DNA from 3 places in the Streptomyces sp. NPDC001515 genome. Region 1 is predicted to be linked to each of the others. Evidence: riboswitches for the same ligand, from Rfam matches in the RefSeq annotation. Region 1 holds a riboswitch; each other region holds the start of a gene.
The links. Region 1 has a riboswitch for cobalamin ahead of ACWCXC_RS08985 (ribonucleoside-diphosphate reductase subunit alpha). Riboswitches for the same ligand answer to the same signal wherever they lie in the genome.

Region 1 (10,169 bases):
TTCATCTTCTTCTTCGTGGCCGTCACCGTCATGGGCTTCATGGCGGCCCGCTGGCGCAAGGCCGAGAACGAGGCCAGCCTCGACGAATGGGGCCTGGGCGGACGGTCGTTCGGCACCTGGGTCACCTGGTTCCTGCTCGGCGGCGACCTCTACACCGCGTACACCTTCGTCGCCGTCCCGGCGGCGATCTACGCGGCGGGCGCGGCCGGCTTCTTCGCGGTGCCGTACACCATCCTGGTCTACCCGCTGATCTTCACCTTCCTGCCCCGGCTCTGGTCGGTGTCGCACAAGCACGGCTACGTCACCACCTCGGACTTCGTCCGCGGCCGCTTCGGCTCCAAGGGCCTGTCGCTGGCGGTCGCCGTCACCGGCATCCTGGCGACCATGCCCTACATCGCGCTCCAACTCGTGGGCATCCAGGCGGTGCTGGACGTGATGGGCGTCGGCGGCGGCGAGAACACCAACTGGTTCGTCAAGGACCTGCCGCTGCTGCTCGCGTTCGCGGTGCTCGCGGCGTACACCTACTCCTCCGGGCTGCGCGCGCCGGCGCTGATCGCCTTCGTCAAGGACGGGCTGATCTACCTGGTCATCGCCGTGGCGATCATCTACATCCCGATCAAGCTCGGCGGCTTCGACGACATCTTCTCGGCCGCCGCGGACAAGTTCGCCGGACCGCCCGGCGGCAAGCCGACCGGGGCGCTGGCCCCGCCCGAGGCCGGGCACTGGGGGTACGCCACGCTGGCACTCGGCTCCGCGCTGGCCCTGTTCATGTATCCGCACTCGATCACGGCGACGCTCTCCAGCCGCAGCCGTGACGTGATCCGCCGCAACACCACGATCCTGCCGCTGTACTCGCTGATGCTGGGCCTGCTCGCCCTGCTCGGCTTCATGGCGATCGCGGCCGGCGTGAAAGTGGAGAACGGCCAGCTGGCGATCCCGCAGCTATTCGAGAACATGTTCCCGGACTGGTTCGCGGGCGTGGCCTTCGCCGCCATCGGCATCGGCGCGCTGGTGCCCGCCGCGATCATGTCCATCGCGGCGGCCAACCTGTTCACCCGCAACATCTACAAGGACTTCCTGAAGCCCGACGCGACGCCCGAGCAGGAGACCAAGGTCTCCAAGCTGGTGTCGCTGCTGGTGAAGGTCGGCGCCCTCGCCTTCGTCCTCACCATGGACAAGACGGTCGCGATCAACTTCCAGCTGCTGGGCGGGATCTGGATCCTCCAGACCATGCCGGCCCTGGTCGGCGGCCTCTTCACCCGCTGGTTCCACCGCTGGGCGCTGCTGGCCGGCTGGGCGGTCGGCATGGTCTACGGCACCGCCGCCGCGTACGGGGTGGCGAGCCCCACGCAGAAGCACTTCGGCGGCTCCTCCAAGGAGATCCCGGGCCTCGGCGAGATCGGCTACATCGGTCTGACCGCCTTCGTGCTCAACGTCGTGGTCGTGGTGGTCCTCACGTTCGTCCTGAACGCCCTGAAGGCCCCCGCCGGCATCGACGAGACCTCCCCGGAGGACTACACGGCGGACGCGGGCGACCCCGGGGTGACCGAGGTGCTCCCGCCGGCCACCGCCGGTGCGCCGGGCGGGCACTGACGCACGGTCACGGGCCGTCGCGCCCCCGGCTGCCGGGGGCGCGACGGCCCGTTCGCGCGCGGGCGCGGAACCCGGTCGCGGACCGTGCCGGGGCGTGGGGCAGACTCCGCACATGGACATGACGATCCGACCGGTGGACCCCTCGGAGCACGCCCTCCTCGGCGAGATCACCGCCGAGGCCTATCTCGGGGACGGGCTGCTGGACTTCGGTGCCGACGACCCGTATCTGGTGCACCTGCGCGACGTGGCCCGGCGGGCCGCCGAGGCCGAGGTGCTGGTCGCGGCGGACGCCGGGGGGCGGGTGCTGGGCGGAGTCACCTACGCGGCGCCGGGCAATCCCTGGGCGGACATCGCGGGACCGGACGAGGCGGAGTTCCGGATGCTGGCGGTCGCCCGCGAGGCGCGCGGGGCGGGCGCGGGCGAGGCGCTCGTACGGGCCTGCATAGCCCGCGCACGGGCCACCGAGGGCGTCACGGGCCTGGTGCTGTCGACCCAGCCGGCCATGCGCGGGGCGCACCGGATCTACGAACGCCTCGGCTTCGTACGGACCCCCGAGCGGGACTGGGATCCGATCGACGACCTGAGGCTGCTGACCTACCGGCTGGAGCTGCACTCCTCCGTCTGAGCACCCATGCGACACAACATGTGGGGGCCGCCTCATCCGGCGGCCCCCACATGTATGCTCATGCTCGCTGTCGCCGCAGGGGAATCCGGTGCGAATCCGGAACTGTCCCGCAACGGTGTGTTCGGTGCGCTTTCGCGCACCTCCAGTCCGAGGACCTGCCGACAGCGCACCCGGCTCGACCGAACCGGGTGCCCAGACGTCCGGGCCTCGTGGATGGGCCGGTGGACGCCGCACGGAGTGCCGCCCTGTCCGGGCCCCGCTCCGCCCGGCTGCCCCCGCGCACCCGACGGCCCCGAGCCGAGCGAGGGAGAGCACCAGGTGACCATCGCGCCAGCCGATCCGGTCTCAGCGGCCGAGTCAACGGGAAGCACGGGCGACGGACCGGGGGCCGCGCTGCTGCGGACCCTGACCGCGCTCACCGCGGACCTGCCCGACACCGACCCCGGACGGGTCGCCGCCGCCGCGCTGCGCGGCCGCAGCGCCCACGCGGACGAGGCCGAGCTGCGCTCGCTGGCCACCGAGGCCGCCGCCGGGCTCATCTCCGAGGACCCCGCCTACTCCCGGCTCGCCGCCCGCCTGCTGACCCGCGCCGTCGCGGAGGAGGCGGCCGGGCAGGGCGCCACCTCGTTCTCCGCCTCGGTCGCCGTGGGCCACCGCGAGGGGCTGATCGCGGACCGCACCGCCGCGTTCGTGGCGCGGCACGCCGACGCGCTGGACGCGCTGGTGGAGGGGGCGCTCGCCGAGGGCGCCGACGACCGCTTCGGCTACTTCGGGCTGCGCACCCTGCACAGCCGCTATCTGCTGCGCCACCCGCACACCCGTCAGGTCATCGAGACGCCGCAGCACTTCATGCTGCGCGTCGCCGCCGGACTGGCCGAGGACGAATCGGCGCGCGCCCTGGACGAGGTCGCCGCGCTGTACGGGCTGATGAGCCGGCTGGACTATCTGCCCTCCTCCCCCACGCTCTTCAACTCCGGCACCCGCCATCCGCAGATGTCCTCCTGCTATCTGCTGGACTCGCCGCGCGACGAGCTGGACTCGATCTACGACCGCTACCACCAGGTGGCCCGGCTCTCCAAGCACGCGGGCGGCATCGGTCTGCCGTACTCCCGCATCCGCGCCCGGGGTTCGCTGATCCGCGGCACCAACGGGCACTCCAACGGCATCGTGCCGTTCCTGAAGACGCTCGACGCCTCCGTGGCGGCGGTCAACCAGGGCGGCCGGCGCAAGGGCGCGGCGGCGGTCTACCTGGAGACCTGGCACGCGGACATCGAGGAGTTCCTGGAGCTGCGCGACAACACCGGCGAGGACCAGCGGCGCACGCACAACCTCAACCTGGCGCACTGGATCCCGGACGAGTTCATGCGCCGGGTGGAGGCGGACGGCACCTGGTCGCTGTTCTCCCCGTCGGACGTGCCGGAGCTGGTGGACCTGTGGGGCGAGGCGTTCGACGCGGCCTACCGGGACGCCGAGGCCCGGGGCCTGGCGCGCAGGACCCTGCCGGCCCGTGAGCTGTACGGCAGGATGATGCGGACGCTGGCCCAGACCGGCCAGGGCTGGATGACGTTCAAGGACGCCTCCAACCGGACCGCGAACCAGACGGCGGAGCCGGGCCGCGTGGTGCACTCCTCGAACCTGTGCACCGAGATCCTGGAGGTCACCGACGACGGCGAGACGGCCGTCTGCAACCTGGGCTCGGTCAACCTCGCCGCGTTCGTCGAAGGCGGCACGATCGACTGGGAGCGGCTGGACGCCACCGTCCGCACCGCCGTGACCTTCCTGGACCGGGTCGTCGACATCAACTTCTACCCGACCGAGCAGGCCGGCCGGTCCAACGCCCGCTGGCGCCCGGTGGGGCTGGGCGCGATGGGGCTCCAGGACGTCTTCTTCAAGCTGCGGCTGCCTTTCGACTCCCCCGAGGCCCGCGCGCTGTCCACGCGGATCTCGGAGCGGATCATGCTCGCCGCGTACGAGGCGTCGTGCGATCTCGCGGAGCGCTCCGGCCCCCTCCCCGCCTGGTCCGAGACGCGTGCCGCCCGCGGGGTGCTGCACCCCGACCACTACGACGCCGAGCGGGCCTGGCCGGAGCGGTGGGACGCGCTGCGCGCCCGGATCGCGAAGAGCGGGATGCGCAACGCGCTGCTGCTCGCCATCGCGCCGACGGCGACGATCGCCTCGATCGCCGGGGTGTACGAGTGCATCGAGCCGCAGGTCTCCAACCTCTTCAAGCGCGAAACGCTCAGCGGTGAGTTTCTCCAGGTCAACGGCTATCTGGTGGAGGAGCTGAAGGCGCTCGGCGTCTGGGACGCGCGGACCCGTGAGGCGCTGCGCGAGGCGAGCGGCTCGGTGCAGGGCTTCGCGTGGATCCCCGAGGAGGTGCGGGCGCTGTACCGCACGGCGTGGGAGATCCCGCAGCGCGGCCTGATCGACATGGCGGCGGCCCGTACACCGTTCCTCGACCAGAGCCAGTCGCTCAACCTGTTCCTGGAGACGCCGACGATCGGCAAGCTCTCCTCGATGTACGCGTACGCCTGGAAGCGCGGGCTCAAGACGACGTACTACCTGCGGTCCCGTCCGGCGACCCGGATCGCCCGCGCGGCGTCCGCCGCCGCCGCCGTCCCCGCGCAGGCTCCGGCGCCCGACGCGGACGCGATCGCCTGCTCCCTCGAAAACCCCGAGTCCTGCGAGGCCTGCCAGTAATGAGCGCCACCGACGAGAAGAACCTGCTCGACCCGGGCTTCGAACTGACCCTGCGGCCGATGCGCTACCCGGACTTCTACGAGCGCTACCGGGACGCGATCAAGAACACCTGGACGGTGGAGGAGGTCGACCTCCACTCCGACGTGGCCGATCTCGCCAAGCTCTCGCCGGGCGAGCAGCACATGATCGGCCGGCTGGTCGCGTTCTTCGCGACCGGGGACTCGATCGTCGCCAACAACCTGGTGCTGACGCTGTACAAGCACATCAACTCCCCCGAGGCGCGGCTGTACCTGTCGCGGCAGCTCTTCGAGGAGGCCGTGCACGTCCAGTTCTATCTGACGCTGCTCGACACGTATCTCCCCGATCCGGAGGACCGGGCGGCGGCGTTCGCGGCGGTGGAGAACATTCCGTCGATCCGGGAGAAGGCGCAGTTCTGCTTCCGGTGGATGGACTCGGTCGAGAAGATCGACCGGCTGGAGACGAAGGCCGACCGCCGCCGCTTCCTGCTGAACCTCATCTGCTTCGCTGCGTGCATCGAGGGGCTGTTCTTCTACGGCGCGTTCGCCTACGTGTACTGGTTCCGTTCGCGCGGGCTGCTGCACGGTCTCGCCACGGGCACCAACTGGGTGTTCCGGGACGAGACCATGCACATGAACTTCGCCTTCGAGGTGGTGGACACCGTCCGCAAGGAGGAGCCCGACCTCTTCGACGAGGCCCTGGAGCAGCAGGTCACGGCCATGCTGAGGGAGGCCGTCGAGGCGGAGCTGCAGTTCGGCCGCGATCTGTGCGGGGACGGGCTGCCGGGGATGAACACCGATTCGATGCGCCAGTACCTGGAGTGCGTCGCCGACCAGCGGCTGACCAGGCTGGGCTTTCCGGCGGTGTACGGCTCGGAGAACCCGTTCTCCTTCATGGAGCTCCAGGGCGTCCAGGAGCTGACGAACTTCTTCGAGCGGCGCCCCTCCGCGTACCAGGTGGCGGTGGAGGGCACGGTCGGGTTCGACGACGACTTCTAGACCCGCGCCCAGCTCCTGACGTACGGACGCCGTGCGGCCGCCACCGGCCGCGCGGCGTCCGCCGTTCCGGGGGGTTCGGTGGCGCGGGTGCGTTCCGCCTCGCGCAGGGCGCGGTCGATGCGCCGCTCCCGGGCGATGCCGAGGAGGGCGGGGGTCAGGACGACGACGATGACGGCGGATATGCCCAGGATGTTCACGAATGTGTTCATGGCTCTACTCTCGCCGCTCGCGCACGAGAACATCAGTGGCAGGACTGTCATTCGGCATCGAATTACTGCCACACTGGGGGCATGCTGAAGAATGTCGCCGCCCTGATGCTCGATGACGTCCATCCCTTCGAACTCGGCGTGCTGTGCGAGGTCTTCGGACTGGACCGCAGCGACGAGGGCCTTCCGGTGCACGATTTCGCGGTGGTCTCCGCCGAGGGCCCCGAGCTGCGCACCCACGCGGGGTTCACGATCCACACCCCGTACGGCCTCGACCGCCTGGAGGAGGCCGATCTGATCGCGATCCCGGCCGGCAGCCGCTTCGGCGACCGGGAGTTCCCCGAGGAGATCCTGGAGGCGCTGCGGCGGGCCGTGGACCGGGGCGCGCGGGTGCTGAGCGTCTGCTCCGGGGCGTTCCTGCTGGGCGCGGCCGGCCTGCTCGACGGCCGGCGCTGCACCACGCACTGGAAGCACGCGGACGTCCTGGCCCGCCGCTTCCCGCGCGCCCGGGTGGAGCCGGACGTGCTGTACGTGGACGAGGGCTCGGTGATCACCTCGGCGGGCACGGCGGCGGGGATCGACGCCTGTCTTCACTTGGTCCGGCAGGCGTACGGCCAGGACGCCGCCAACACGATCGCGCGCCGCATGGTGGTGCCGCCGCACCGGGACGGCGGCCAGGCGCAGTACATCCAGCGCCCGCTGCCCCGTGACCGCTGCGACACGGTCGGCGGCACCCTGGCGTGGATGGAGCGCCATCTGGACCGGGAGATGACCGTGGACCAGCTGGCCGCCCACGCCCACATGTCCCCGCGCACCTTCGCCCGCCGCTTCCAGCAGGAGACCGGTACGACCCCCTACCGCTGGCTGCTGCGCCAGCGGGTCCTGCTGGCGCAGCACCTGCTGGAGACCACCGACGAGACGATGGACACGATCGCCGGGCGGACGGGCTTCGGGAACGCGGCGGCCCTGCGCCACCAGTTCGTCCGCTCGCTCGGGACCACCCCGCAGGCGTACCGCAGGACCTTCCGCGGCCCGGACGGTCTGACCGAGGCGGCCTGAGCGCGGACGCACGGGAGGGGCCCGCCGGACGCCCGGCGGGCCCCTCCGCGGTGTCAGATGCCGCAGTTGGGCGCCGACCAGAAGTGCGTCGGGCCCTGGTTCACGTGGACGTGGTCGTTGTGGTCGGGGTAGCCGGGGCCGAGGATGCCCCGGAAGCCGTGGTAGCGGGCCTGCTTGGCGAGGGTGCAGAACGCGATCCCGCCGAGGTCGGCCGCGTCACCGTACAGATGGCGGCTGTTGGAGGCACCCCCCACCGCGCTGTTGCAGGAGTACGAGCGGAAGCCGCTGTTGATGGTGATGGGGCGGTCGCCGAGCGCGTGCCGCAGCGCCTCCAGCTTCCACATGGTGCTCAGCGCGTTGGCCTTGGCCGTCCCGGCCGCGACGGCCCCGCCCGACCAGGTGCTGTTGCACCGGTTGAGCTCGGCGTACGTGAAGTGGGCGGGGGTGCAGTCGTTGTCCTGGAGGGCGTAGATCTTGGACTGCGTGGCGGGTCCGGCGATGCCGTCGGCGGCCAGTCCGTAGGCGGCCTGGAAGCGCTTGACGGCGGCCGTGGTGGCGGGCCCGTAGGAGCCGTCGATGGCGAGCACGGAGTTGTAGCCGGGGTATCCGGCCACCCGGATCTGGAGCTGGACGACATCGTTGCCGGTGGCGCCCGGCGCCAGGGTCCGGGTCCAGGTGTAGCAGCCGTCGGCCTGGGCCGACGAGGCGGTGACCACCACCCCGCCCACAGCGGATGCCATGATCATGACAAGGCCGAGCAGGAGGCGTGCGGAACGTCTGAGCATGGGGGGCTCCCTCTGGTGGAGACTCTGTGGGGGGAAAGCCTGTCGGAGGAGTCAACGCGCGTCAACTACGCGCGTAGGAACGGAAGTTGACCGTCGAGTGGGAGGCCGCAGGCCCCGCCCCGGGGTTCCGGGACGGGGCCTGCGGACGCGACCGGCCGTTCACCGTGGTCACGGACGTTCACCACGGTCCCAGCCGTTCACACGGTCTCAGTCGTTCGGGACGGTCTCGTAGCGCGGGGTGTTCTCCGCCATCTGCCGCAGCGCGTCCTTGCGGTCGCGCTTGGAGAGCCGGTCGATGTACAGGTACCCGTAGAGGTGGTCCGTCTCGTGCTGGAGGCAGCGGGCGAAGTAGCCGTTGCCCCGCACCCGCACCGGATTGCCCTCGGCGTCCTGGCCGCGCACCACGGCGTAGTCCGGGCGCGCCAGCGAGGCGTACGCGCTCGGGACCGAGAGGCAGCCCTCGTTGGAGTCGTCCAGGACGCGCTGCTCGGGCGCCAGCTCCTCCAGCACCGGGTTGCAGATGGCCCCGGTGTGCCGCACCCCGTCGTCGTCGGGGCAGTCGTAGACGAAGACCTTCAGGTCGACGCCGATCTGGTTGGCGGCCAGGCCCACGCCCTCCGCCGTCCGCTGGCTCGCGAACATGTCGTCGATGAGCCGGGCCAGCTCCTCGTCGAACACGGTCACGTCCTTGCACTCCTTGTGCAGGACCGGGTTGCCCACCACCGTGATCGGACGGGACGTACCGCGCTCGCGGTGGGCCGTCTCCCGCGCCTCGCAGTCCTCGGTGTCGATGAGGAAGCCCTCCTCGTCGACACCGGTGGTCCGCTCGTCCGTCTCCTGCTGCGCCATCTCCGCCATACGCCTTTCTCACCCGGCACCGGCACCGGAACCCGGTGCCCGTACAGCCTACGGGCACCCGTCAGCAGACTTCTTCGAGATCCCGCCACTCACGGCTGTCCGGGCTGTCGGCGACCCAGCCGTCCAGCAGCCCGCGCACCAGCCCGGCGGGGGCCGCCAGACCGCATTCGCGCTCCGGCACCCACAGCTCGCCGGCCGTGCGGTGGCCGAGCGGGCCGGGGTGGCCCGGCTCGCTGTGGTCGTGCGGGTCCAGGTGCTCGCCGTCGCCCTCGTCGCTCTCCATCCGGCTCTCCGAGCAGGACCGGCAGAGCAGCCGGACGGAGGAGGACCAGTCCTCGGCGGCGAATCCGGCGTCGGAGGCCAGCTGCTCCAGCGCGTCCCGGTCCGCCTCGGTCGCCGCCTCCAGCAGCACCACCCAGGTCGGCACGGGCGACGGCGCCCACAGCTCGATCTCGTCGAAGACGGGGTACGCGGGCCCGGCGGCGGTGATCCGCTCGCCGTGCGGCACCCCGTCGTGCAGGACGACCTCGCCCCAGCGGCGGCCGGAGGACGGCAGCGGGATCGACAGCACCTCGATCCGGGCCGGGTCCAGCCGGCGGCCCCAGACCACCTCGGCCTCGCCCTCCGGCGACAGCCGCACGGCGGCGCTGCCCAGGTCCATCCCGACCGGCTCGTTCGCCGAGGCGGGCGACTGCTGCCCGCCGCCGGGCACCCGCAGCCCGTACGCCTGCCAGGCGCGGCGGGCCAGCGGCCAGTCCTGGAGGGCGGTGGCGGCGATGCCCACGTTCCACCAGTCCGGGGCCCCGGACTCCTTGTCCAGCAGCGCGACGGCCCGCAGGCCCGCGGCACGGGCCTGCTCCCAGTCGTGCCGGAACTTGTGCAGCAGCGCCAGGTTGAACCACGACTCGGAGAGCCAGGGCTCCAGGTCCGCCGCGCGTGTCAGCAGCGCGCCCGCGTCCTCGTACCGGCCGTCGCCGATCAGCGTGAACGCGCGGTCCGTGGCCTGCCGCCAAGAGGCGGAGGGCCGATGCCGTACCTTCCCGAAGATCCTCACGATTCCCGCCTGTCCCGACTGGACACCCTCGTTTTTCCGCTCTCTTCGCATCCAACCATGCCCGGCAGGGCACCCGCTCATTACCCATGGGTTACCCAGGTGGGACAGGGGTCAGACCGCCCCTGGCGAGAACCCGGGCGAGCGATTCCACGACCTGGGGCTGGTAGTCGCGGCCCGTCCCGAGCCTGAGCTGTTCCAGCGCGCCGAGCGGCCCGCTGAGACCTTCCCCGCTCAGGTCGTCGTATGCGTTCACCGCCCGGACGATCCTGGCGG
Region 2 (10,169 bases), on a different contig from region 1:
CACGGCGACCCGCTCGGCCCGCCGCAGCACCCCGAGGACCGGCACCCCGGACTCCTCCAGCGCCTCGCGCAGCAGCGTCTCGTGCCGGTCGGTGCCCACCTTGTTGAGGATCACCCCGCCGATGCGCACCCGGGGATCCCACGAGGCGAAACCGTGCACCAGCGCCGCCACCGACCGCGACTGCGAGGACGCGTCCACGACCAGCACCACCGGGGCCCGCAGCAGCTTGGCGACGTGCGCGGTGGACGCCAGCTCGCCCTGCCCCGAGGCCCCGTCGTACAGCCCCATGACCCCCTCGACCACCGCCAGGTCGCAGCCGCGCGCCCCGTGCAGGAACAGCGGCGCGACCAGATCGGGGCCGCAGAGATAGGCGTCGAGATTGCGCCCCGGACGGCCGGTCGCCAGCGTGTGGTAGCCCGGATCGATGTAGTCCGGGCCCACCTTGTGCCCGGACACGGCGAGTCCGCGGCCCGACAGCGCCGCCATCAGACCCGTGGCCACGGTCGTCTTGCCGCTCCCGGACGAGGGCGCGGCCACGACCAGCCGGGGGACGTTCACCACTCGATGCCCCTCTGGCCCTTCTGCCCGGCGTCCATCGGGTGCTTGACCTTCGTCATCTCCGTCACCAGGTCCGCCGCCTCCAGCAGAGCGGCCGGCGCGTTGCGCCCGGTGATCACCACATGCTGGGTGCCGGGCCGGTTCCGCAGCACCTCGACGACCTCGGCCGGGTCGATCCACCCCCAGTGCAGCGGATAGGCGAACTCGTCGAGCACGTACAGCCGGTACGTCTCCGCCGCCAGATCGCGCTTGACCTGCTCCCAGCCCTCACGGGCCTTCGCCTCGTTGTCGCTCTGGTCGTCGCGCTGGACCCAGGACCAGCCCTCGCCCATCTTGTGCCAGGTGACGGAGCCGCCCTCGCCGCTCGCCCCGAGGACCTTCAGCGCGTTCTCCTCGCCGACCTTCCACTTCGCCGACTTCACGAACTGGAACACCCCGATCGGCCACCCCTGGTTCCAGGCGCGCAGCGCCGTCCCGAAGGCGGCCGTCGACTTCCCCTTGCCGGCGCCGGTGTGCACCATCAGCAGCGGGCGGTTGCGCCGCTGACGCGTGGTGAGACCGTCGTCCGGCACGCTGTCCGGCTGTCCCTGAGGCATTACGCGACCCTCCTGAGGGTGTTCGTCACGTCCTTGACCAGACCGGCGACGGCGTCGGCCCGCAGCTCGTCGAGCGTGACGGCGGTGCCGCCCAGCTCACCGGCGAGCACCCCGGCGAGCCCCAGCCGGACCGGCCCCGCCTCGCAGTCCACGACGACCGACGCGGTGCCCCCGGCCGCGTGCAGCCGGGCCGCCCGCGCGGCCAGCGCCAGCGGCTCGGGCCCGCCGGTGGCCCGGCCGTCCGTCAGCACCACGAGCAGCGGCCGCCGCGAGGGATCGCGCAGCCGCTCCACCCGCAGCACCTCATGGGCCTTCAGCAGCCCGGCGGCCACCGGGGAACGGCCCCCGGTCGCCAGGCCCTCCAGCCGGGCCGCCGCGGCGTCCACCGAGGACGTCGGGGGCAGCACCAGCTCGGCGCCCCGGCCCCGGAAGGTGATCAGCCCGACCTTGTCCCGCCGCTGATAGGCGTCCAGCAGCAGGGAGAGCGCCGCCCCCTTCACCGCGCCCATCCGCTGCCGCGCGGCCATCGACCCGGAGGCGTCCACGACGAAGAGCACGAGGTTGCCCTCGCGCCCCTCCCGCACCGCCTGGCGCAGATCGTCCCGCCGCACCACCAGCCCCGGACCCGACCGGCCCCGCGCCCGCTGGTGCGGGGCTGCGGCCCGTACGGTCGCGGCCAGATGAAGCGCCGTCAGCCCGCCGCGCGGACGCCGGTCCCCGGTCGTCCGCCCCTGCGCGGAACGCGCCCGGGACCGCCGCCCCGCCGCCCCCTCGCCCAGCCCGGGAACGCTCAGCGCCTTCGTCCGGAACGGCTCACCTGCCCGGACCGGTGCCTGTTCACCGCCCTGCCCCGGCAGCGAGGGACCCGGCTCAGGTCCCCGCTCCGACGGGCCGTCACCGGCCGTCCCGGGCGTGTCGTCCGCTCCCGCCCCGGGACCCGGCGGCGTGTCGGGACCGCCCCCCCGGGGCGGCCGGCCACCGCCCCCGGGGCCGTCCGGCTCCGGATCGTCGTCCCCGCCGCCGTTCTCCTCCAGCGTGTCGTCGAGCTTGTCCTCGTCCAGCCCCGGCGCGTCGAAGGGGTTGCGCCGGCGGCGGTGGGGGAGCGCCAGCAGGGCGGCCTGCCGGACGTCCTCGGCCAGCACGTCCCCGCGCCCCGCCCAGGCGGCCAGCGCGGTCGCCGTCCGGGCCATCACGATGTCGGCCCGCATCCCGTCCACCTCGAACGCCGCGCACGTCGCCGCGATCTGCCGCAGCGCGCGGTCGCCCAGCCGGACCTCCGGCAGCAGCGCCCGCGCGGCCGTGATCCGCTCCCGCAGCGCCGCCTCCTCCGGCGCCCACCGGGCCGCGAAACCCGCCGGATCGTCGTCGTACGCCAGCCGCCGCCGCACCACCTCCACCCGCAGATCGGTGTCCCGGGACGCGGCGACCTCCACGGTCAGCCCGAACCGGTCGAGCAGCTGCGGGCGCAGTTCGCCCTCCTCGGGGTTCATCGTCCCCACGAGCAGGAACCGCGCGGCATGCCGTACGGAGACGCCCTCGCGCTCCACGTACGAGGCGCCCATCGCCGCCGCGTCCAGCAGCAGGTCGACCAGGTGGTCGTGGAGGAGGTTGACCTCGTCGACGTAGAGGATCCCCCGGTGCGCCTCGGCCAGCAGCCCCGGCTCGAAGGACTTCACGCCCTCGGCCAGCGCCCGTTCGATGTCCAGGGCCCCGACGAGCCGGTCCTCCGAGGCGCCGACGGGCAGCTCGACCGTGCGGGCGGGCCGCGCCGCGCCGGCCCCGGACGGGTGCGGGCCGTCCGGGCACACCGGATCGGGGGCGTCGGGGGCGCAGGAGAACCGGCAGCCGGGGACGACGGTGACCTCGGGCATCAGCGCGGCCAGTGCCCGGACGGCGGTGGACTTCGCGGTGCCCTTCTCGCCCCGGACGAGGACTCCGCCGACGGCGGGGCTCACCGCGTTGAGCAGCAGCCCGAGTCGCAGGTCGTCCTGTCCGACGATGGCGGTGAAGGGGTAGGGCGTACTCACATGACCTCCTGGGCGGGGGACGCGGGCGCACCCGGCGGAACGAACGGCAGTCCGGACGGCGCGCCCGACTCGATGAGCCGCCACAGCGCGTCGGTGTCCGCGTGCTCCTCGATCAGATCGCCGAGCCGGTCGAGCTGCTCCTCGCGGAGCGCGGCGAAGCAGGTGTCGGGGGCGGGGACGAAACGGCGGCCCCCGGCCCGCGCCACCTCGGTCAGGAAGGCGCGCCGGAAGGCGTCGCTCTCCAGCGAGCCGTGCCAGTGGGTGCCCCAGACGGAGCCGGAGCGGCAGCCGTCCAGCGGGCGGCCCCGCCCGTCGGTGAGGAAGGGCTCGCCGCCGCGCACGTCCGCGACGCCGTGGTGGATCTCGTACCCCTCGACCGGGGCGCCCAGCGCCTCGCCGGACGGCCGGGCGAGGGTCTTCTCGCGGTCGAAGCGGATCCGGACCGGGAGCAGCCCCAGCCCCTCGACGCGGCCGGCGCGCGATTCCACCTCGTCCTCGATCCGCTCGCCGAGCAGTTGGTAGCCGCCGCACACGCCGAGCACCGGACGGCCCTCGGCGGCCCGCCGCAGCAGCGCGTCGGCCAGTCCGCGCTCGCGCAGCCAGGCCAGCGCCTTCACGGTGCCCCGGGTGCCGGGCACGACGACGAGATCGGCGTCCGCCAGCTCCTCCGCGCGGTCCACGAACCGCACGACGACGCCCGGTTCGGCGGCCAGCGCGTCGACGTCGGTGAAGTTCGACATCAGCGGCACCGCGCACACGGCGACGCGCAGCACGTCTTCCCCGTGCGGCGGGGCCACCACCGACTCGCGCACGGCGCCGCGCAGCGACACCCGCAGTCCGTCCTCCTCGTCGATGCCCAGACCGTGCGCGAAGGGCAGCACCCCGTACGACGGCCGGCCGGTCAGCTCCCGCAGCATGCCGAGGCCGGGCTCCAGCAGCGAGACGTCGCCCCGGAACTTGTTCACCAGATAGCCGGCGATCAGCTCCTGGTCCTCGGGCGCGAGCAGCGCGGTCGTTCCGAAGAACGAGGCGAAGACCCCGCCCCGGTCGATGTCGCCGACCACCACCACCGGGAAGCGGGCGGCCCGCGCGATGCCCATGTTGACGATGTCGGTGCGCCGCAGATTGATCTCGGCCGGACTGCCCGCGCCCTCGCAGATCACCGCGTCGTACGTGCCGCGCAGCCGCTCCAGGCAGTCCGTGACGGTGGACAGCAGGGACTCCTGCCGGCCCCCGTGGTAGCCCCGGGCGCTCATCTCGCCGACCGGGCGCCCCATCAGCACCACCTGGCTGGAGCGGTCGCTCCCGGGCTTGAGGAGCACCGGGTTCATCAGGGCGGTCGGCTCGACGCGGGCGGCCTGGGCCTGCATGGCCTGGGCCCGTCCGATCTCGGCGCCCTCGCGGGTCACGAAGGAGTTCAGCGACATGTTCTGCGCCTTGAAGGGCGCCACCTTCACGCCCCGGCGCACCAGCCAGCGGCAGATGCCCGCCGTGACGACGCTCTTGCCCGCGTCCGACGTGGTCCCGGCGACCAGCAGTCCGCCGCTCATGTCCTGCTCCGTCCGGTGGTGGGGGAGGGGGCGGCCCCGGCCCGGGACCGGAGGCGGCGGGCAGCCGCGCCCGCGCCCAGCCGGGCCACGACGCTGACGCCGAGCGCCAGGGCGCCGACCCGGCGCGAGAGCCGTACCGCGCGTTCGATGTCGGCGGTCTCCACGGCCCGGCCCGCCGCGCCGTTGAGCACGGGACGGTGCTCGACCCGGCCGCCGTAGGCCAGCGTGCCGCCGAGCCGCACGCCGAGCGCCCCCGCGAACGCGGCCTCCACCGGGCCCGCGTTGGGGCTCGGATGCGCGGCCGCGTCCGCCCGCCAGGCCCGGAGCGCCGCGCGCGGCGACCCTCCGGCGGCGGTGGCGAGCAGGGCGGTCAGCCGGGCGCCGGGCCAGCCGGCCACGTCGTCGAGGCGGGCGGAGGCCCAGCCGTAGCGCCGGTGGCGGGGCGACCTGTGGCCCACCATGGCGTCCAGCGTGTTGGCGGCCCGGAAGCCGACGAGTCCGGGGACGCCGCCCAGCGCCCCCCACACCAGGGCGCCGACGACGGCGTCCGAGGTGTTCTCGGCGACGGACTCCACGACGGCACGGGCGATCTGCGGTCCGTCCAGGGACTGCGGGTCGCGGCCGCACAGATGCGGCAGCCGTTCCCGGGCCCCCTCGACGTCCCCGGCGGCCAGCGCGCCGCCGATGGCCCGCGCCTCGCGCCCCAGGGAGGTTCCGCCGACGACGGACCAGGTGGCGGCGGCGGTCAGGGCCACGGAGGCGGCGGGGCGGTGGCGCAGGGCGCGGGAGGCCAGGGCGGCGGCCCCGGCGGCGCCGCCGGCGCAGACCAGGGTGTGCAGCGCGCCCCACCCCCGGTGGTCGCGCCACAGCAGGCGTTCGACGTCCGCCGCGGCCCGCCCGAAGGCGGCCACCGGATGGCCCCTGCGGGGGTCACCGAGCAGCAGATCACCGATCATCCCGGCCGTGGCGCCGTACGCGAAGACGCGATCGGCACGCACGGGTCAGCCGGCCGTGGCGCCTCGGCGGGCCCCGGTACGGGGAAGCGGCGGGGAAGGGTTGGCGACGGGGCCGGGCATGGCGATATGTCCTCACTCAGGGTCCGCGCCCTGGTTCGACGAGACGGCGACCAGAGTCTCCTGGCTCCCGGATCCGCGGTCTCCCGGTCTTCCGGCCCGGTGGGCCGTGACGTCCGAGAGGGGGGACCGCTCCCCGGTGACAGTGGCGGGACCGCGCCGGATTCGCACCGGCTTCCTCTGCTGTCGCCGTAATGGCTCCGGCAGTCCACCACGCTCCGCGAACACCCGTCAACTTGCCGTTGACCTGCGGGGGCGCGGTGTGGGCGGACACACACAGGGCCGGACACCCGCGAAGGGGCGCCCGGCCCGGTGGGGGTCGGAGAGGGCGTACGGCCCTCAGGCGACGATCAGATAGATCCCGTACGCGACCGCCGCCGCGCACAGTCCGAAGCAGACGTACCCGCCGGCGCGGGCCAGCAGGACCGACCCGCCCGCCGCGCCGCCCCGCGCGGCCGGTTCCGGCTGCTTGGAAAGGCCGACGATGCCGAGGGTGAACAGGCCCACCAGGGCGACGGTGGTGACGAGGGAGACGCCGAAGACGGTGCCGAGTGCTGCCCAGTCGATGTGCATGTGTGTGTCCTTACACCGTGGCGGGTCGGGCCGGATCGGCGGTGACGGGCGCGGCCGGGGCCGGAAGGGTCGCCGTCAGGTCGGGCTGGGCGGCGAGCGTGGGCGGCGGGCTGACGGCCGCGATGGCGGTGGTGACGACACCGGCCGGTTCGGCGTCCGGCGCGGTCCGGGCGCCGGACGGTGCGACGTCGTCGTGGCCCACGGGCTTGCGGCGCGAGAGCGCCCAGATCGCACCGGAGCCGGCGACCAGCAGCACCGCCACGACGACGACGCCCCAGGTGCCCTGCTTGGTGACGAACTCGGCGCCCGCGCCGACCAGACCGGCGGCCGGCAGGGTCAGGCCCCAGGCGACGAACATCCGGGTGGCGGTGGACCAGCGGACCACGCCCCCCCGGCGGCCGAGGCCCGCGCCCATCACCGCGCCGGAGCAGGACTGGGTGGTGGAGAGGGAGAAGCCGAGGTGCGAGGAGGCCAGGATGACGGTGGCCGCGCTGGTCTGGGCGGCGAAGCCCTGCGGCGGCTTGAGCTCGGTCAGTCCGCTGCCCATGGTGCGGATGATGCGCCAGCCGCCGAGGTAGGTGCCCATCGCGATGGCGAGACCGGCGCTCACGATCACCCAGACCGGCGGGTTGGAGCCGGGGGAGAGGACGCCGCCGGTGACCAGGGCGAGCGTGATGATGCCCATGGTCTTCTGCGCGTCGTTGGTGCCGTGGGCGAGGGAGACCAGGCCGGCCGAGGCGATCTGGCCCGCCCGGTAGCCCTTGGCGGTGGCCTTCTCCTGGGCGTCGCCCTTGATCCGGCCGCCGATGCGGTACGTCAGCCGGGTGGCCAGCAGGGCGGCGACACCGGCGACGATCGGGGCGGCGACCGCGGGGAGCAGCACCTTGGTGACGACGGTGCCGCCGTCGACGGAGGACCAGCCGGCGGACATCACCGCGGCGCCGATGAGGCCGCCGAACAGGGCGTGGGAGGAACTGGAGGGCAGGCCGACCAGCCAGGTCAGCAGATTCCACAGGATGGCGCCGACGAGCGCCGCGAAGATGACCTCGGTTCTGAGCCCGTCTTCATTGATGATCCCGCCGGAGATCGTCTTGGCGACCTCCACCGACAGGAACGCGCCGACGAGGTTGAGAACGGCGGACATGGCCACCGCTGTCTTGGGTTTGAGTGCGCCGGTCGAGATGGTCGTGGCCATCGCGTTGGCGGTGTCGTGGAAACCGTTCGTGAAATCGAACACTAGAGCTGTCACGATCACTATCGCGAGCAGCAGCGTGATGTGTTCCATTTACCCAGGCAATCGTTCGACGTCATTGGCACGTGGACCGTAGGCAAGCTGGGTGAACGGAAGATGAACTGGGCAGGGCTTTGCGGTGACCCCAACCGGAGCCCGGCCGCCCTCTTCGCCCGCCGGACGGCGACGGGATTCCGCTACGGGCCGGGCGTGGCCCAGAATTCGGGGCCTGGCGCGGTCCCGCGCGAGGGGGCGGCGCGGGGCCGCTCATCCGTGGAAAGGATCTTCGTATGAGCGATGAGTGGCGCGAATCGATCGAAGCGGCCTGGGACGCGGTCGTCGCGACCGCCCGCAGGACCGCCGCCGAGGGGCTGGTCGTGGGGACCTCGGGAAACGTCTCCGCGCGGGTCGGCTCCACGATCCTCGTCACCCCCAGCGGAGTGCCCTACGACCGGCTGCGCCCCCAGGATCTGACGGCCGTGGATCCGGACGGTAGGCAGACCCATGGAGAACTGACCCCCACCAGCGAACTCCCGCTCCACCTCGCCGTCTACCGGAACACCGACGCGGCCGCCGTCGTGCACACCCACGCCGTCCACGCCACCGCCGTCTCGACGCTGGTCACCGAGGTGCCCTCACTCCACTACGCCTCCGCGATGCTCGGCGGCCCCGTCCGGGTCGCCGCCTACGCCCGCTACGGCACCGAGGAGCTGGCCGAGAACATGCTCCTGGCCCTGCGCGACCGCACCGGCTGTCTGCTGGGCAACCACGGCACCGTCACCTACGGCACCACCCTCGACGAGGCGTACGACCGCACCGCCCAGCTGGAATGGCTCTGCCGCCTCTGGCTCACCGCCAGCTCCGTCCCCGGCCGCACCCCGGCCCTGCTCACCCCCGGGCAACTGGCCGAGGTCGGCGAGGCCCTGAAGGGGTACGGGCAGCGCCCGCGCTGACCGCCGCCGTCCCCGCCCGTATACGGCCGGGCCACCGGACGGCCCCCGTCCGGTGGCCCTGCCCCGGGGAGCCCCGGAGACTGATGCCGTGCGCCCGGCAACAGCGACGGCAGCGGCCGTCACCACCATCCTCGGCGCCGGAGCGGCCGCGGTCGCGGCCGGCCGGCTCTCCAGCGACGCCGCCCTCGGGGCGCCGTCCGGACGACCCCTTCCCGCCGACCGCGGCCTGACCGTGCACGCCACGGCGGCCGGACAGGTCACCCTCACCCGGTCCCTCGCCTCGCTGCGGCCCGGCACCTACGGACTGGCGGGCGACGGCGTCCACGCGGTGGTGGGACCGGTGCTCGACCAGGCCCACCAGGCCGCCGACACCGTCGTGCGCCGGCTGGAGCGCGTCGACCGGGGCGTCCTGGTCCCCGGCGCCAAGGTCCACATCACCCCAGAGGTGTACGCCAGCGACCCCGCCCAGGCGCTGGGCCTGGACTTCCGCGAGGTCGAGATCCCCGGCGAACTGGGCGCACTGCCCGCCTGGTTCGTCCCCGGGGCCCGCGCCACCTGGGTGATCGCGGTCCACGGCATCGGCACCACCCGTGCGCACCCCCTCAACGTGCTGGGCTTCCTGCACGGGCAGCAGCTCCCGGTGCTCGACCTCGGCTACCGCGGCGATCCGGGCGCCCCGCGCTCCCCGGACGGCCTCTCCCACCTCGGCGAGTCCGAATGGCGCGACCTGGACGCGGCCCTCCGCTTCGCCGTCCGCTACGGCGCCGAGCAGGTCGTCCTGCACGGCTGGTCCACCGGTGCCGCCATGGCCCTGCACGCCAGTGTCAACTCCGCGCTCCGGGACCGGATCCGCGGCCTCGTCCTCGACTCGCCCGTCCTCGACTGGTCCGTCACCCTGCGGGCCCTGGCCGCCGCCCGGGGCGTCCCCTCCGTCCTGAGGCCGCTGGCCGTCCGCGCCGCCCAGGGCCAGACCGGCCTGCACGGAGCCCCCCTCCTGGACACCTCGCTCCCCGCGACCCTGCACGTCCCCACGCTGATCTTCCACGGCCCCGACGACACCCTCGCCCCCTGGCGGCCGTCCCGGGAGCTCGCCGCGCTCCGCCCCGACCTGGTCTCCCTGCACCCCGTGCCCCGGGCTCCGCACGGCGCGATGTGGAACGCCGACCCGGTCCACTACGAAGAGACCCTGCGCCGCTTCCTCACGCCCCTGATGTGAGCCGATGTGCCGCTTCGGGTGCTTGGTCCCCGGGCCCCGCCGACCCCTCCCCGGAGCGGTCAGCGGGGTTCCGTTTGGGCTTTCGGGCCGTCAGAGGCAAGACTGCTCCCCGTGACGTCCCGTACCCCGCGCGACTCCAGGCTGCGACTTGTCCGCCCGCGACCCCTCGCCACCGCTCGCAAGGCCGTGACGACCCGGCGCACCAGGCCCGCGCCGCGCCCTCCCGAGGGCACCCCGCCCCGGGCCGAACTGGCCCGCCAGGCCAGGGCCGCCCTCGCCGACGCCGTCCGGATCGCCCGCTGGGCGGCCGACGGCACCCGGGCGGGCATACCCCCGCTCGCCGCCCACGCCCTCGAACAGGCCGCGGCGGCGCTGGAGTTGTCCCCCGAGCA
Region 3 (10,169 bases), on a different contig from region 1:
CCGCCCGCCCGGACGGCTCGGAGGCGTCGGACGGTCCCGCCCGCGTCGGTCTCCCCGGCGCATCCGGTCACGACTCCGGCACGCCCACGGGCGCCACGCTCGTCTCCGGCGGAGACGCGGGCAATCTGGGGCCCGGCCCCGCCATCCGTTCGGCGGTCGTGACCGCCACGGGCGAGACCGGGGAGTCGGGCTATCCGCGCTACGCGGGCGACGGCATGGTCGCGGACATCGACCCCGCGACGCACACCGTCGAGGCCCTGCTGGTCGACGGCGCCGAACTCGACTACGGACTCTCGGTCCGCCTCTCCGAGCGGAGCGTCGGGGGCTGAACCGCCCCGCGCGGGGTCTGCGTGCGGCAGTGGAGGGCCTACTTCTGGCCCTTCTGCTGCTCCTCGATGGACTTGCGGACCTCGTCCATGTCCAGCTTCCGGGCCTGGCCGATCACGTCCTCCAGGGCCGCCTCCGGCAGCGCGCCGGGCTGGGCGAAGACCGCCACGTTGTCACGGACGATCATCAGCGTCGGAATGGACCGGATCTCGAACGCCGCCGCCAGCTCCTGCTGCGCCTCGGTGTCGACCTTCGCGAACACGAGGTCCTGGTGACGCTCGGACGCCGCGTCGTAGACCGGTGCGAACTGCCGGCACGGGCCGCACCAGGAAGCCCAGAAGTCGATCAGGACGAATTCGTTGTCACTGACCACCTGATCGAAGTTTTCCTTGGTGAGTTCAACCGTGCTCATGCTCTGCTCCCTCTTTTCCGTGCCCGTATCGACGTGTCCGGCACAACGGTGTCCGTGCTCGCGCTATTCCGCCTGCCCATGTGGCCGCCCCGCACCCCCATGGCCAGAATGGGGCCATGACATCTGCCTCTGCTGTGGAGCCCCTCGCGTACGACGTCGTGGTCATCGGTGCGGGCCCGGTCGGTGAGAACGTGGCGGACCGGGCGCGCGCCGCCGGGCTGAGCACCGCCGTCGTGGAGTCCGAACTGGTCGGCGGCGAGTGCTCCTACTGGGCGTGCATGCCCAGCAAGGCCCTGCTGCGCCCGGTCGTGGCTCGCGCCGACGCCCGCCGCGTCCCCGGCCTCGCCGGCGCGGTACGGGGCCCGCTGGACACCGAGGCGGTGCTCGCCCACCGTGACGACTACGCCTCGCACTGGAAGGACGACGGACAGGTCGCCTGGCTGGAGGGGATCGGGGCGGTCGTCCACCGCGGTCACGGCCGTCTGACCGGACCGAAACAGGTCACGGTCACGGCTCCCGACGGTACGGAGCACCGGCTCACCGCGCGGCACGCGGTGGCCGTCTGCACGGGCAGCCGGGCCGTCCTCCCCGCACTGCCCGGCATCGACACGGTCCGCCCCTGGACCAGCCGGGAGGCCACCAGCGCCAAGGAGGTGCCGGGCCGCCTGGTCGTCGTCGGCGGGGGAGTGGTCGGCGTCGAGATGGCCACGGTCTGGGGTGCGCTCGGGTCCCAGGTCACCCTGCTCGTCCGCGGGCGGGGGCTGCTGCCCCGGATGGAACCCTTCGCCGGCGAGCTGGTCGCCGAGGCGCTGACGGAGGCGGGCGCCGACATCCGTACGGGCGTCTCCGCCACCTCCGTACGGCGCGGCGACCCGGACGGACCCGTCGTCGTCACACTCGACGACGGGAAGAGCGTCGAGGCCGACGAGATCCTCTTCGCCACCGGCCGCGCCCCGCGCACCGACGATCTGGGCCTCGCGTCGATCGGCCTGGAGCCCGGTTCCTGGCTCACGGTCGACGACAGCTGCCGCGTCGAGGGCACCCCCTGGCTCTACGCCGTCGGGGACGTCAACCACCGCGCCCTCCTGACGCACCAGGGCAAGTACCAGGCCAGGATCGCGGGCGCCGCCATCGCCGCGCGGGCCCGGCAGGAGGCCGCGGACCCGGACGCGGACCCCTGGGGCCCGTACACGGCCACGGCGGACCACGCGGCCGTGCCCCAGGTCGTCTTCACCGACCCCGAGGCGGCCTCGGTCGGCCTCACCCTGGCCGAGGCGGAACGGGCGGGCCACCGCGTCCGCGCCGTCGACTACGACCTGGCGGACGTCGCCGGAGCCGGGCTGTACGCGGACGGCTACCGGGGCCGCGCCCGCATGGTCGTCGACCTGGACCGGGAGATCCTGCGCGGTGTCACGTTCGTGGGCCCCGGCATCGGCGAACTGCTGCACTCGGCGACGGTCGCGGTGGCCGGTGAGGTCCCCATCGACCGGCTGTGGCACGCGGTGCCCGCGTATCCGACGATCAGCGAGATCTGGCTGCGGCTGCTGGAGACGTACCGGGACAGCTGAGCGCCCCGGGAGCCTGTCCGGCCCCTTCCCGTCTGCCGGGCGACGCCCCGCACGCCGAGAGCACGCACCGGACAGCGCCCGGCCACGCCCTGCGGGCGGACGGACGGGAAGGGCCGGACAGGCTCTACGAGGGTGTCAGGGGCCGCCCGCACCGCAGGTTCCACCGCCCCGGCCGGCCGCCGAGTTCGGTCAGGGTGAGCGGAGGGACGTCGAGCCGCCAGAACGCGACCGCCGGGAGGCCGAGCGCGTGGACGGTCGCCGCCCGCACCACGGCGGGTTCCGCGACCGCCAGCACCCGGCGCCGGCCGCCCGCCCCGGCGGCGAGCGCGTCGAGCCAGGACCCGGCCCGTACGCAGAGGTCGAGCAGGGACTCACCGCCGTGCGGGGCGGCGCCCGGATCCGCGAGCCAGGCGGCCACGGCATCGGGCTCGCGCGCGGCCACCGAGTCCAGCCGCTCCCCGGTCCAGCGCCCCAACTCCCAGTCGTGGGGCGCGGGTTCGGCATCGCAGTCGAGACCCAGGGCCTCGGCGGTGGCGGCGCAGCGCCGGGACGGTCCGCGTACGGCCCCGTCGGCGGCCGGAAGACGCGCGGAGGCCGCCCGCGCCTGCCGGAACCCGGCCGCGTCGAGCGGCCCGTCCCCGGCGAACCGGGCCTCGCGCAGCCCCGGGTTCATCGCCGGTGAGATCAGCATCACCCGTACCGTCACCACCGCACTCCCCTTCCCGAACAAGGGTCACCTGCCCGTGCCCACCCTGGCATCCCGGCTGCCCGCCGCCCGCCTCGGGCACCATGGCGGCACCCGCGCGCAGGCTGTATCGTCGCGACGACATGACGAGGGTGTGATGGAAGTCCGGTGGGAATCCGGCACGGTCGCGCCACTGTGTACCCGCACGCGTGCGGGAAGTCAGACCCGGCACCTTCGTCTCAGGCACCACGATCGGGACGCGTGTTCCCTCAGGAGGTTCTGCCATGGCACAGTCCGCTGCCCCCGTCACCGGCGCACCCGCCGTCACCCCCGTTTCGCTGAGGACCCTGGCCCCCTGGGCGGTCTTCTTCGGCATCCTCATGCTGGTCCTGCTCTATTTCGTCGGAGCCGAGCAGGGCGCCACCGCGCTCATCTCCGGTGAGGGCGTGCACGAATGGGTCCACGACGGACGCCACCTCCTCGGTTTCCCCTGCCACTGATCCTGCCGCTTCAGCCAGGGGACACCCATGAACTCTCTATCCGTACGGGCCCTGTTGGTCCGCGGCATGCTGGCCGGCCTGATCGCCGGCGCCTTCGCCCTGCTGGTCGCCCACTTCCTCGGTGAGCCGCGGGTCGACGCGGCCATCGCGCTCGAAGAGGCGCACGCGCACGGCCACGACCACGGCGGCGGCGGGGAACTCGTCAGCCGCACCCTCCAGTCCACCGCGGGTCTCGCCACCGGCGTCCTCGTCTTCGGGGTAGCCGTGGGCGGCATCGCCGCACTCGTCTTCTGCTACGCGCTCGGCCGCGTCGGCCGGTTCGGGCCGAGGGCCACGGCGGCACTCCTCGCGGGCGCGGCCCTGCTCGCGGTGTACGTCGTGCCGTTCCTGAAGTACCCGGCGAACCCGCCGGCCGTCGGCAACCCCGACACCATCGGCTCGCGCACCACGCTGTTCTTCCTGATGGTCGCCCTCAGCGTGCTCCTGGCCGTGGCGGCCGTCCTCACCGGCAAGCGGCTGGCCCCGCGCCTCGGCAACTGGAACGCGAGCATCGCCGCGGCGGGCGGCTATGTGCTGGTCATCGGCCTCGCGTACGCCTTCCTCCCGTCGTACGACGAGGTCGGGAAGGACTTCCCGGCCTCGCTGCTCTGGGAGTTCCGCCTGGCCACGCTGGCGGTCCAGGCGACCCTGTGGACCGTCTTCGGCCTGGTCTTCGGCTCGCTGGCGGAACGCCTGCTGGTGCCGTCCCCGGACCGCGACGCGGCCCGGAACGGCGAGGCGGACCGGACGGCGGCCCTGACCGGCTGACACCCGGGCCGTCAACGGACGGAGCCCGCCGGGAACGATCCGGCGGGCTCCGTCCGTTGAACGGGCGCGCCCGTTCAACGGGTGTCGTCGTGGCCGCCCCACTCGATCCGGTAGTGCTTCAGCCGCTCGTCCTGCTTCACGAACCGCATGCCGGCCGCGCTCATCACGTGCTGGGACGCGGTGTTGTCGAGATCGGTGTCCCCGTGCACGCACACGACGCCCTGCTCCCAGGCCAACCGGAGCAGGGCGCGCAGCGCCTCGGAGGCGTACCCCTTGCCCCGCACGGAGGGCACGAGCCCGTATCCGATCGTGACGTGACCCCGGCCGTCCGGCGCCCCGTGGAAGCCGATGCCCCCGACGACCAGCCCGTCCGCGCGGAGCCGTATCGCGTACGAACCGAAGGGAGTGGGGTCGCCGCTCGTCGCACAGTCGGCGAGGAAGCGGGTGGCGGCGGCACGCTCGCCGGGGGAGGGGAAACCGGGGGCCCACCGCTCCCCGTCGATGGGGCTGCCCGCCGCCACCCGCTCGGCGTGGGCGACGGTCATCGGACGAAGCAGCAGACGCGGGGTGGAGAGATCGTTCATGCCCGTGGGGTATCACGCGCGGAGCCGGGCCCGCACCCCCATTGACGGGGGTGCGGGCCCGGCGGCGTCTTCCGGAACGGGGCTCCGGACGCTGCCTGGAACCTCAGACGTCACCCTTCGCCGGGAAGTCCCCGGCGAGCGCGGCGGCCATCCGCAGATGCGTGTCGGCCTCGGCCTGCTTGCCCTGGCGCTCCAGGGTGCGTCCGAGCATCAGCCGGGCGTACTCCTCGACGGGGTCGCGCTCCAGGACGGCGCGCAGTTCCGTCTCGGCCCGGACGAGGCGCGCCGAGTGGTAGTAGGCGCGGGCCAGCAGCAGCCGCGGCGCGACCTGCTCGGGAACCTCCTCGACGAGGCCGGTCAGGATGCGGGCGGCGGTGGTGTACTCCTTCGCGTCGAAGAAGAACCGGGCACGCTCCCAGCGCTCGGCGGCGGTGCCGAACTCGTAGTAGGCGTCGCTCATGTGACCTCCTCGGTCGAGGGCGGCGGCCGGGCCGGTCCCGTACCTGTCCGTACGCCACAACACCGATAGATGGTTTAACATTCCACTAAATATTCGGCGTGGAGTCCGGCCACGCGCAGTCGCACGGGAATAGGTTGAGCGCCATGAGCAATCTCGATCGCCAGGCCGCACTCTCCGTCTGCGGAGGGCGGGGCTTCGTCGTCGCCGAGCCCGTACGCGAACTCCTCACCCCGCGACACGTCCGGCTCGGTGAGTCGACCGAGGTCCGCCGGCTGCTGCCGAACCTGGGCCGCCGCATGGTCGGCGCCTGGGCCTTCGTCGACCACTACGGCCCCGACGACATCGCCGACGAGCCCGGGATGCAGGTGCCGCCCCATCCGCACATGGGCCTCCAGACCGTGAGCTGGCTGCACGAGGGCGAGGTCCTCCACCGCGACAGCCTCGGCAGCCTGGAGACCATCCGCCCCCGCGAACTCGGCCTGATGACCTCCGGCCGCGCGATCAGCCACTCCGAGGAGAGCCCCCGGCAGCACGCCGCCCTCCTCCATGGCGCCCAGCTCTGGGTCGCCCTCCCCGACGCCCACCGCGACGTCGAGCCCCACTTCCAGCACCACACGGACCTGCCCACCGTGGTCGCCCCCGGCCTCACCGCCACGGTCATCCTCGGCACCCTCGACGGCGCCACCTCCCCCGGCACCGCCTACACCCCCATCGTCGGTGCAGACCTCGCCCTCGCCCACGGCACCGAGGCGCGCCTCCCCCTCGACCCCGACTTCGAGTACGCCGTCCTCTCCATGTCCGGCGAGGCCGAGGTCGACGGCGTCCCCGTCCTCCCCGGCTCCATGCTCTACCTCGGCTGCGGCCGCACCGAACTCCCCCTGCGCGCGGCGTCGGACGCGGGGCTGATGCTGCTGGGCGGGGAGCCGTTCGAGGAGGAGATCGTGATGTGGTGGAACTTCATCGGCAGGACGCAGGACGACATCGCGCAGGCCCGCGAGGCATGGACGAACGGCGACCGCTTCGGCACCGTACGGGGCTACGACGGCGCCCCGCTTTCCGCTCCGGCCCTGCCGGCGGTGCCGTTGAAGGCGCGCGGTCGGGTGCGTTGACCTGCTCTTTCTCCTCGGTGGGGGTCCTCGTCACCCGTGGTCACGTGCGGGCGGAGGATGGCCTCCACAGGGGGCGTTGGAGGGGGCCTGGTTCCGGGTGTTCGCGTACGGCTGCGTGATCATGAGGGACCTTGTTCGACGACCAGGTGTGTCAGGACGGATGCTGACCTGTTGCCGACTTTCCCGACTACCCGTCAGGTGTGGGTCGGATGCCGCTGGTGATGTCCCTACGGTTGTCCCCGCGTTCGTGGCGGTGTGCGATAGACGCATCGGTGAGGGGTACCTCGATCCGTCACGCTGATGGAAGCGCGCCGGTGCGCCTCGCCACCACCGTGTAGCACGCACCATCTGATGCCAGTGGTGCGCGCGCCGTGGCTCGTGGCCCAGGCAGAACTAGGGTCGTCCGTACGGCGCGTTGAGCACCGCGATGCCGGTGGTTGTGGCGATGTGGGCGGTAGTTCGGCGGTCTCGGTGGGTGTCGATCAGGCCAGCGTTGCGGAGCGTCGTGGCGTGCTCGCTGGCACTGGCCTTGGCGATGCCGATGAGGGCGGCAAGCTGCTGGGTCGAGCAGCCTGGGTGGCCGACGATGGCGCTGAGCACCGCGGCCCGGGTATGGCCCAGCATGGATCCGACCAGGTCGACCGCTGGTGCCGTCCGGCCCCGCCCTGCAGTGAACAGGGGGGTGGTCACCCCGTCCTGGAGCTGAGCCACCGGGTAGGTGAGGACGGGCTGCGGCACGGTGTCGAGGTCGATCACCGGAACCTCCACAGCAAACACCGACGGCTGGAGCAGAAGCCCTTGTCCGGCCAGGTGCACGTCGGCGTCTGAACTTGAGAGCACCGCTACCTCCAGCACGGGGGCCCGCCAGCGGATCCATCGCGGGTTGATGCGGGCAAGAAGGTTCTCCACACCGCCGCTGAGCATCTGGCGGGAGCGCACCGCCGCGTCGGCCGCCGTCATGGCCTGAATCTCCTGCCAGTGCGGGGCCACGGCGTGGCCGGCCACGTGCTCCAGGATGTCGCAGAACCGCTGGAGCAGCGCCGGGTCGTCCGGCAGCCGGAGAGCCCACGAGGGCAGGGGCTGGTGCCGCGCCGTCCCTTCCAGACTGGCCCGCAGGCGGCGCCGGGGCGTGGCACGGATCTCTTCGAGCAGTTCGGCCGGGGTGGAGCTGTTCGCGCCGCTCAGAAACTCGGTGACCCGGCCGCGGGAGGGCATGAGTCCGAAGACCATCCGGGAGGCAGGATGCAGGGCGGACAGGGTGCGGTGGCGCCAGGCTCCGAGACGGACGAGATGGGTCCGTTCCTGAAGTTGGCGCACCGCGGTGCTCAACTCGAAGCAGGGGGCGGGCCCATCGGCGATGCGCGTCCGCGCGAGGTCCTCCACGGTGAAGTGAATGCGTAACGACACGTCGTCGCCATCCCCGAAACCTGCCCGGCCCGTGCCGGTGCTGCCGTCCGCCTGCGCGTCGACAGCCATCCTCGTTGAGAGGAGGGCGGGCGGGCCAGTAGGGATCGAGGCGAAGGCAGCCGGGCCAGGCGGGCTCAGCGCTCCGTCAGGCGGGCGGCGGCCTGCTGACGGAGCGTCCGGTAGACCGCGATCTGTTCCGCGTGTTCCCGGGTGACCTTGCGACGGTAGTGGTTTTCGAGGTCGCGTATGGTGCGCGCGCGTCCGGCGCGCGCGTCGCACGTGGCGTCGGCGACGGCAACGGCGATCTCCCGGCGCCTGAGCCGGTCGAGATCCTGAGGCCGGGCGCTGGGACCGCCGGTCTCTTTCTCGTACCTGGCGAACACCGCCGCCCGGCTGGCGACCGGGTCCCGGTAGGGAAATCCGCGAGCCTTCATGCAGTCACGCCACGCCGGCAGGGTTCGGACGGCCCGGTCGTCGTCGGTCACCCTGCGGCTGATCTCACTGGCCAGGTTCATCACCGTCATCTGGGCTCTCAGCCACACGGTCAGGTCGCCGTACAGCTGCCGCTCGGCGTGTGCGACGCAGCCGTCCGTATTCATGAAGACCACCCCGTCGGGGAGGTTCACTTCGAGGCGATGGACCTGTGTACCGAACAGGGCCGCACCGTAGGCCTTGGCCTCGTCCCGGGGCAGGGTCCGCAGGTAGTCGCCGTTGGGGTCCTCGGCGCGCGCCGGCACGAGCGCCGAAAGGCCGCCGTACCCCTCGCGCCGGCGTGCCGCGACGTCGTCGCCGTGGGCGTCGTCGCTGCCGTCCGGACGGTCCGGAGCATGCCAGGCCAGGGGCCGGTACGCCCGGCCGCGACTCCGCATGCAGGCGGCGACCATGCGTTCTTGTGTCTCGAACAGCAGCCGCTGTTCCGCCGGGTCGCCCTTGGGGTCGCTCCGGAAATCTCCGGTGGGGTCTTCGTGGGACGTGATCGTCGGCGGGGTCACGGGGGCCGTCCCCGCTCGCGACGACACCCCCGAAGCCGGCCGGTGGTCGTTGTCGTGGGCCGGCCCGCAGGAGGCCAGAGCACACAGCGCGGTCGTCCCCGCGAGCAGCACGGTCATACGTCGCGGAGGGCGGAAACGGAACATGCGGGGCACCTCGTTCGTCGGGTCGAGGCGGTCCCCGGGGCGGCGTACCGCCCCGGGGACCGGGGTGGGTCACGGGACCGGGGTCAGCAGCTCCAGGTCCACTTGTTGCCTTCGCCGTCGTCGTTGGGGCGGTGCTGGGTCCAGCCCCGGCCGTCGGGGAGGCAGCCCAGGGGGCGGCTGTAGCCCTCGTCGCCGTAGAGGATGACGCCCATTCCCGACGTACCTCCGTTCCAGGACGACGAGTCGTCGTTGAAGATCGCCCAGGAGGCCCAACTGGAGTTGTTCCCGCCGAACAGGAACTCCCGACCCTGGTAGTTGGCGTCCCAGTACACGCAGTAGTAGCCCGCATCGCAGGTGTTCGCCACAGCGGTGTCCGCAGCCGTCTCGGCCGCCGCGGCCCCCGGCGCCCCGAAGAGACCGGCCCCCAGAAGTGCGGTTCCGGCCAGTGCGGTGAGCATGCGCTTCACGTTGTGCTCCTTGTCTGCCGTGCTGTCCGCTTGGAAGGGCGCGGGCAGCGTCGCTGCGTTCCAGACTGGCCAGGCCCACCCGGCGGATCGAGACGATTCGGCGTGGCCCGAACACCTCGGTCCGCACACCTCGACGGTCTTCGGTCGAACCGCCGCGGCGCCGGCTCCCGAGAGCGCGGGAGAGGGCCCGCTTACCCGGGCTGATGTGCTGCGAATGCTTGCTCTACCGCCCGCCGCAGGCCGAGGCTCTGCCCCTGCCGGTAGGCCCGCCGGTACTCGTTCTCACCCAGTTGCCGGTGCGCGCTCTGGAGTCCGCGCTCACGATGAGCGGTGAGGAGCGTAAAGCCGAAGAGGCGAGGAGCGCCCGACGGGAGCCACACACGGTCCACGGCGCCCAGTACGACCGCTGCCGAGCGCGGGTCGCCGCAGGAGGAGAGGACCCAGGCCAAGGTCTCGCTGAGAGCGGCTTCGCCCAGGTGCTCGTCGATCTCTCGCGTGTGCCGGAGAGCCCGCTCGAGGGGCTCCAGGGCAAGCTCGGGCCGCCCGGCCTCGCTGTGGCCGACGGCCAGGGCCCACAGCAGATAGCACCGGTGCCACACATCGCCCCGGGCCTCGGACATCTCCAGCGCTTGTTCGAGCAGCGCGATGGAGCGGGCATGGTCGCCCTCCATCACAGCGGCGAAGCCGAGCTGGGCGACGCACTGCTC

Region 2: another riboswitch for cobalamin. It lies ahead of ACWCXC_RS06460 (cobalamin biosynthesis protein); the one in region 1 lies ahead of ACWCXC_RS08985 (ribonucleoside-diphosphate reductase subunit alpha).
Region 3: another riboswitch for cobalamin. It lies ahead of ACWCXC_RS10805 (CbtB domain-containing protein); the one in region 1 lies ahead of ACWCXC_RS08985 (ribonucleoside-diphosphate reductase subunit alpha).

Annotation. Positions count from the first base shown of each region.
Region 1 covers NZ_JBSFHN010000006.1:36,858-47,026, forward strand. The annotation lists gene mctP (monocarboxylate uptake permease MctP) at 1-1,593, shown strand, start outside; gene ACWCXC_RS08980 (GNAT family N-acetyltransferase) at 1,706-2,218, shown strand; cobalamin riboswitch at 2,273-2,395, shown strand; gene ACWCXC_RS08985 (ribonucleoside-diphosphate reductase subunit alpha) at 2,537-4,918, shown strand; gene ACWCXC_RS08990 (ribonucleotide-diphosphate reductase subunit beta) at 4,918-5,934, shown strand; gene ACWCXC_RS08995 (hypothetical protein) at 5,931-6,143, opposite strand; gene ACWCXC_RS09000 (helix-turn-helix domain-containing protein) at 6,225-7,199, shown strand; gene ACWCXC_RS09005 (D-Ala-D-Ala carboxypeptidase family metallohydrolase) at 7,253-7,984, opposite strand; gene def (peptide deformylase) at 8,192-8,833, opposite strand; gene ACWCXC_RS09015 (tetratricopeptide repeat protein) at 8,904-9,896, opposite strand; gene ACWCXC_RS09020 (HD-GYP domain-containing protein) at 9,988-10,169, opposite strand, start outside.
Region 2 covers NZ_JBSFHN010000003.1:283,072-293,240, reverse strand. The annotation lists gene ACWCXC_RS06480 (cobyrinate a,c-diamide synthase) at 1-561, opposite strand, end outside; gene cobO (cob(I)yrinic acid a,c-diamide adenosyltransferase) at 555-1,154, opposite strand; gene ACWCXC_RS06470 (putative cobaltochelatase) at 1,154-3,181, opposite strand; gene ACWCXC_RS06465 (cobyric acid synthase) at 3,178-4,731, opposite strand; gene ACWCXC_RS06460 (cobalamin biosynthesis protein) at 4,728-5,729, opposite strand; cobalamin riboswitch at 5,862-5,984, opposite strand; gene ACWCXC_RS06455 (hypothetical protein) at 6,144-6,377, opposite strand; gene ACWCXC_RS06450 (anion permease) at 6,388-7,662, opposite strand; gene ACWCXC_RS06445 (class II aldolase/adducin family protein) at 7,899-8,561, shown strand; gene ACWCXC_RS06440 (alpha/beta hydrolase) at 8,650-9,777, shown strand; gene ACWCXC_RS06435 (hypothetical protein) at 9,964-10,169, shown strand, end outside.
Region 3 covers NZ_JBSFHN010000007.1:183,196-193,364, reverse strand. The annotation lists partial or broken gene ACWCXC_RS10825 (hypothetical protein) at 120-329, shown strand; partial or broken gene trxA (thioredoxin) at 368-745, opposite strand; gene ACWCXC_RS10815 (dihydrolipoyl dehydrogenase family protein) at 856-2,307, shown strand; gene ACWCXC_RS10810 (histidine phosphatase family protein) at 2,432-2,998, opposite strand; adenosylcobalamin (AdoCbl) riboswitch at 3,138-3,231, shown strand; gene ACWCXC_RS10805 (CbtB domain-containing protein) at 3,277-3,492, shown strand; gene ACWCXC_RS10800 (CbtA family protein) at 3,520-4,299, shown strand; gene ACWCXC_RS10795 (GNAT family N-acetyltransferase) at 4,374-4,883, opposite strand; gene ACWCXC_RS10790 (tetratricopeptide repeat protein) at 4,987-5,343, opposite strand; gene ACWCXC_RS10785 (pirin family protein) at 5,487-6,452, shown strand; gene ACWCXC_RS10780 (DUF5937 family protein) at 6,846-7,859, opposite strand; gene ACWCXC_RS10775 (hypothetical protein) at 7,994-8,851, opposite strand; gene ACWCXC_RS10770 (peptidase inhibitor family I36 protein) at 9,079-9,453, opposite strand; gene ACWCXC_RS10765 (ATP-binding protein) at 9,654-10,169, opposite strand, start outside.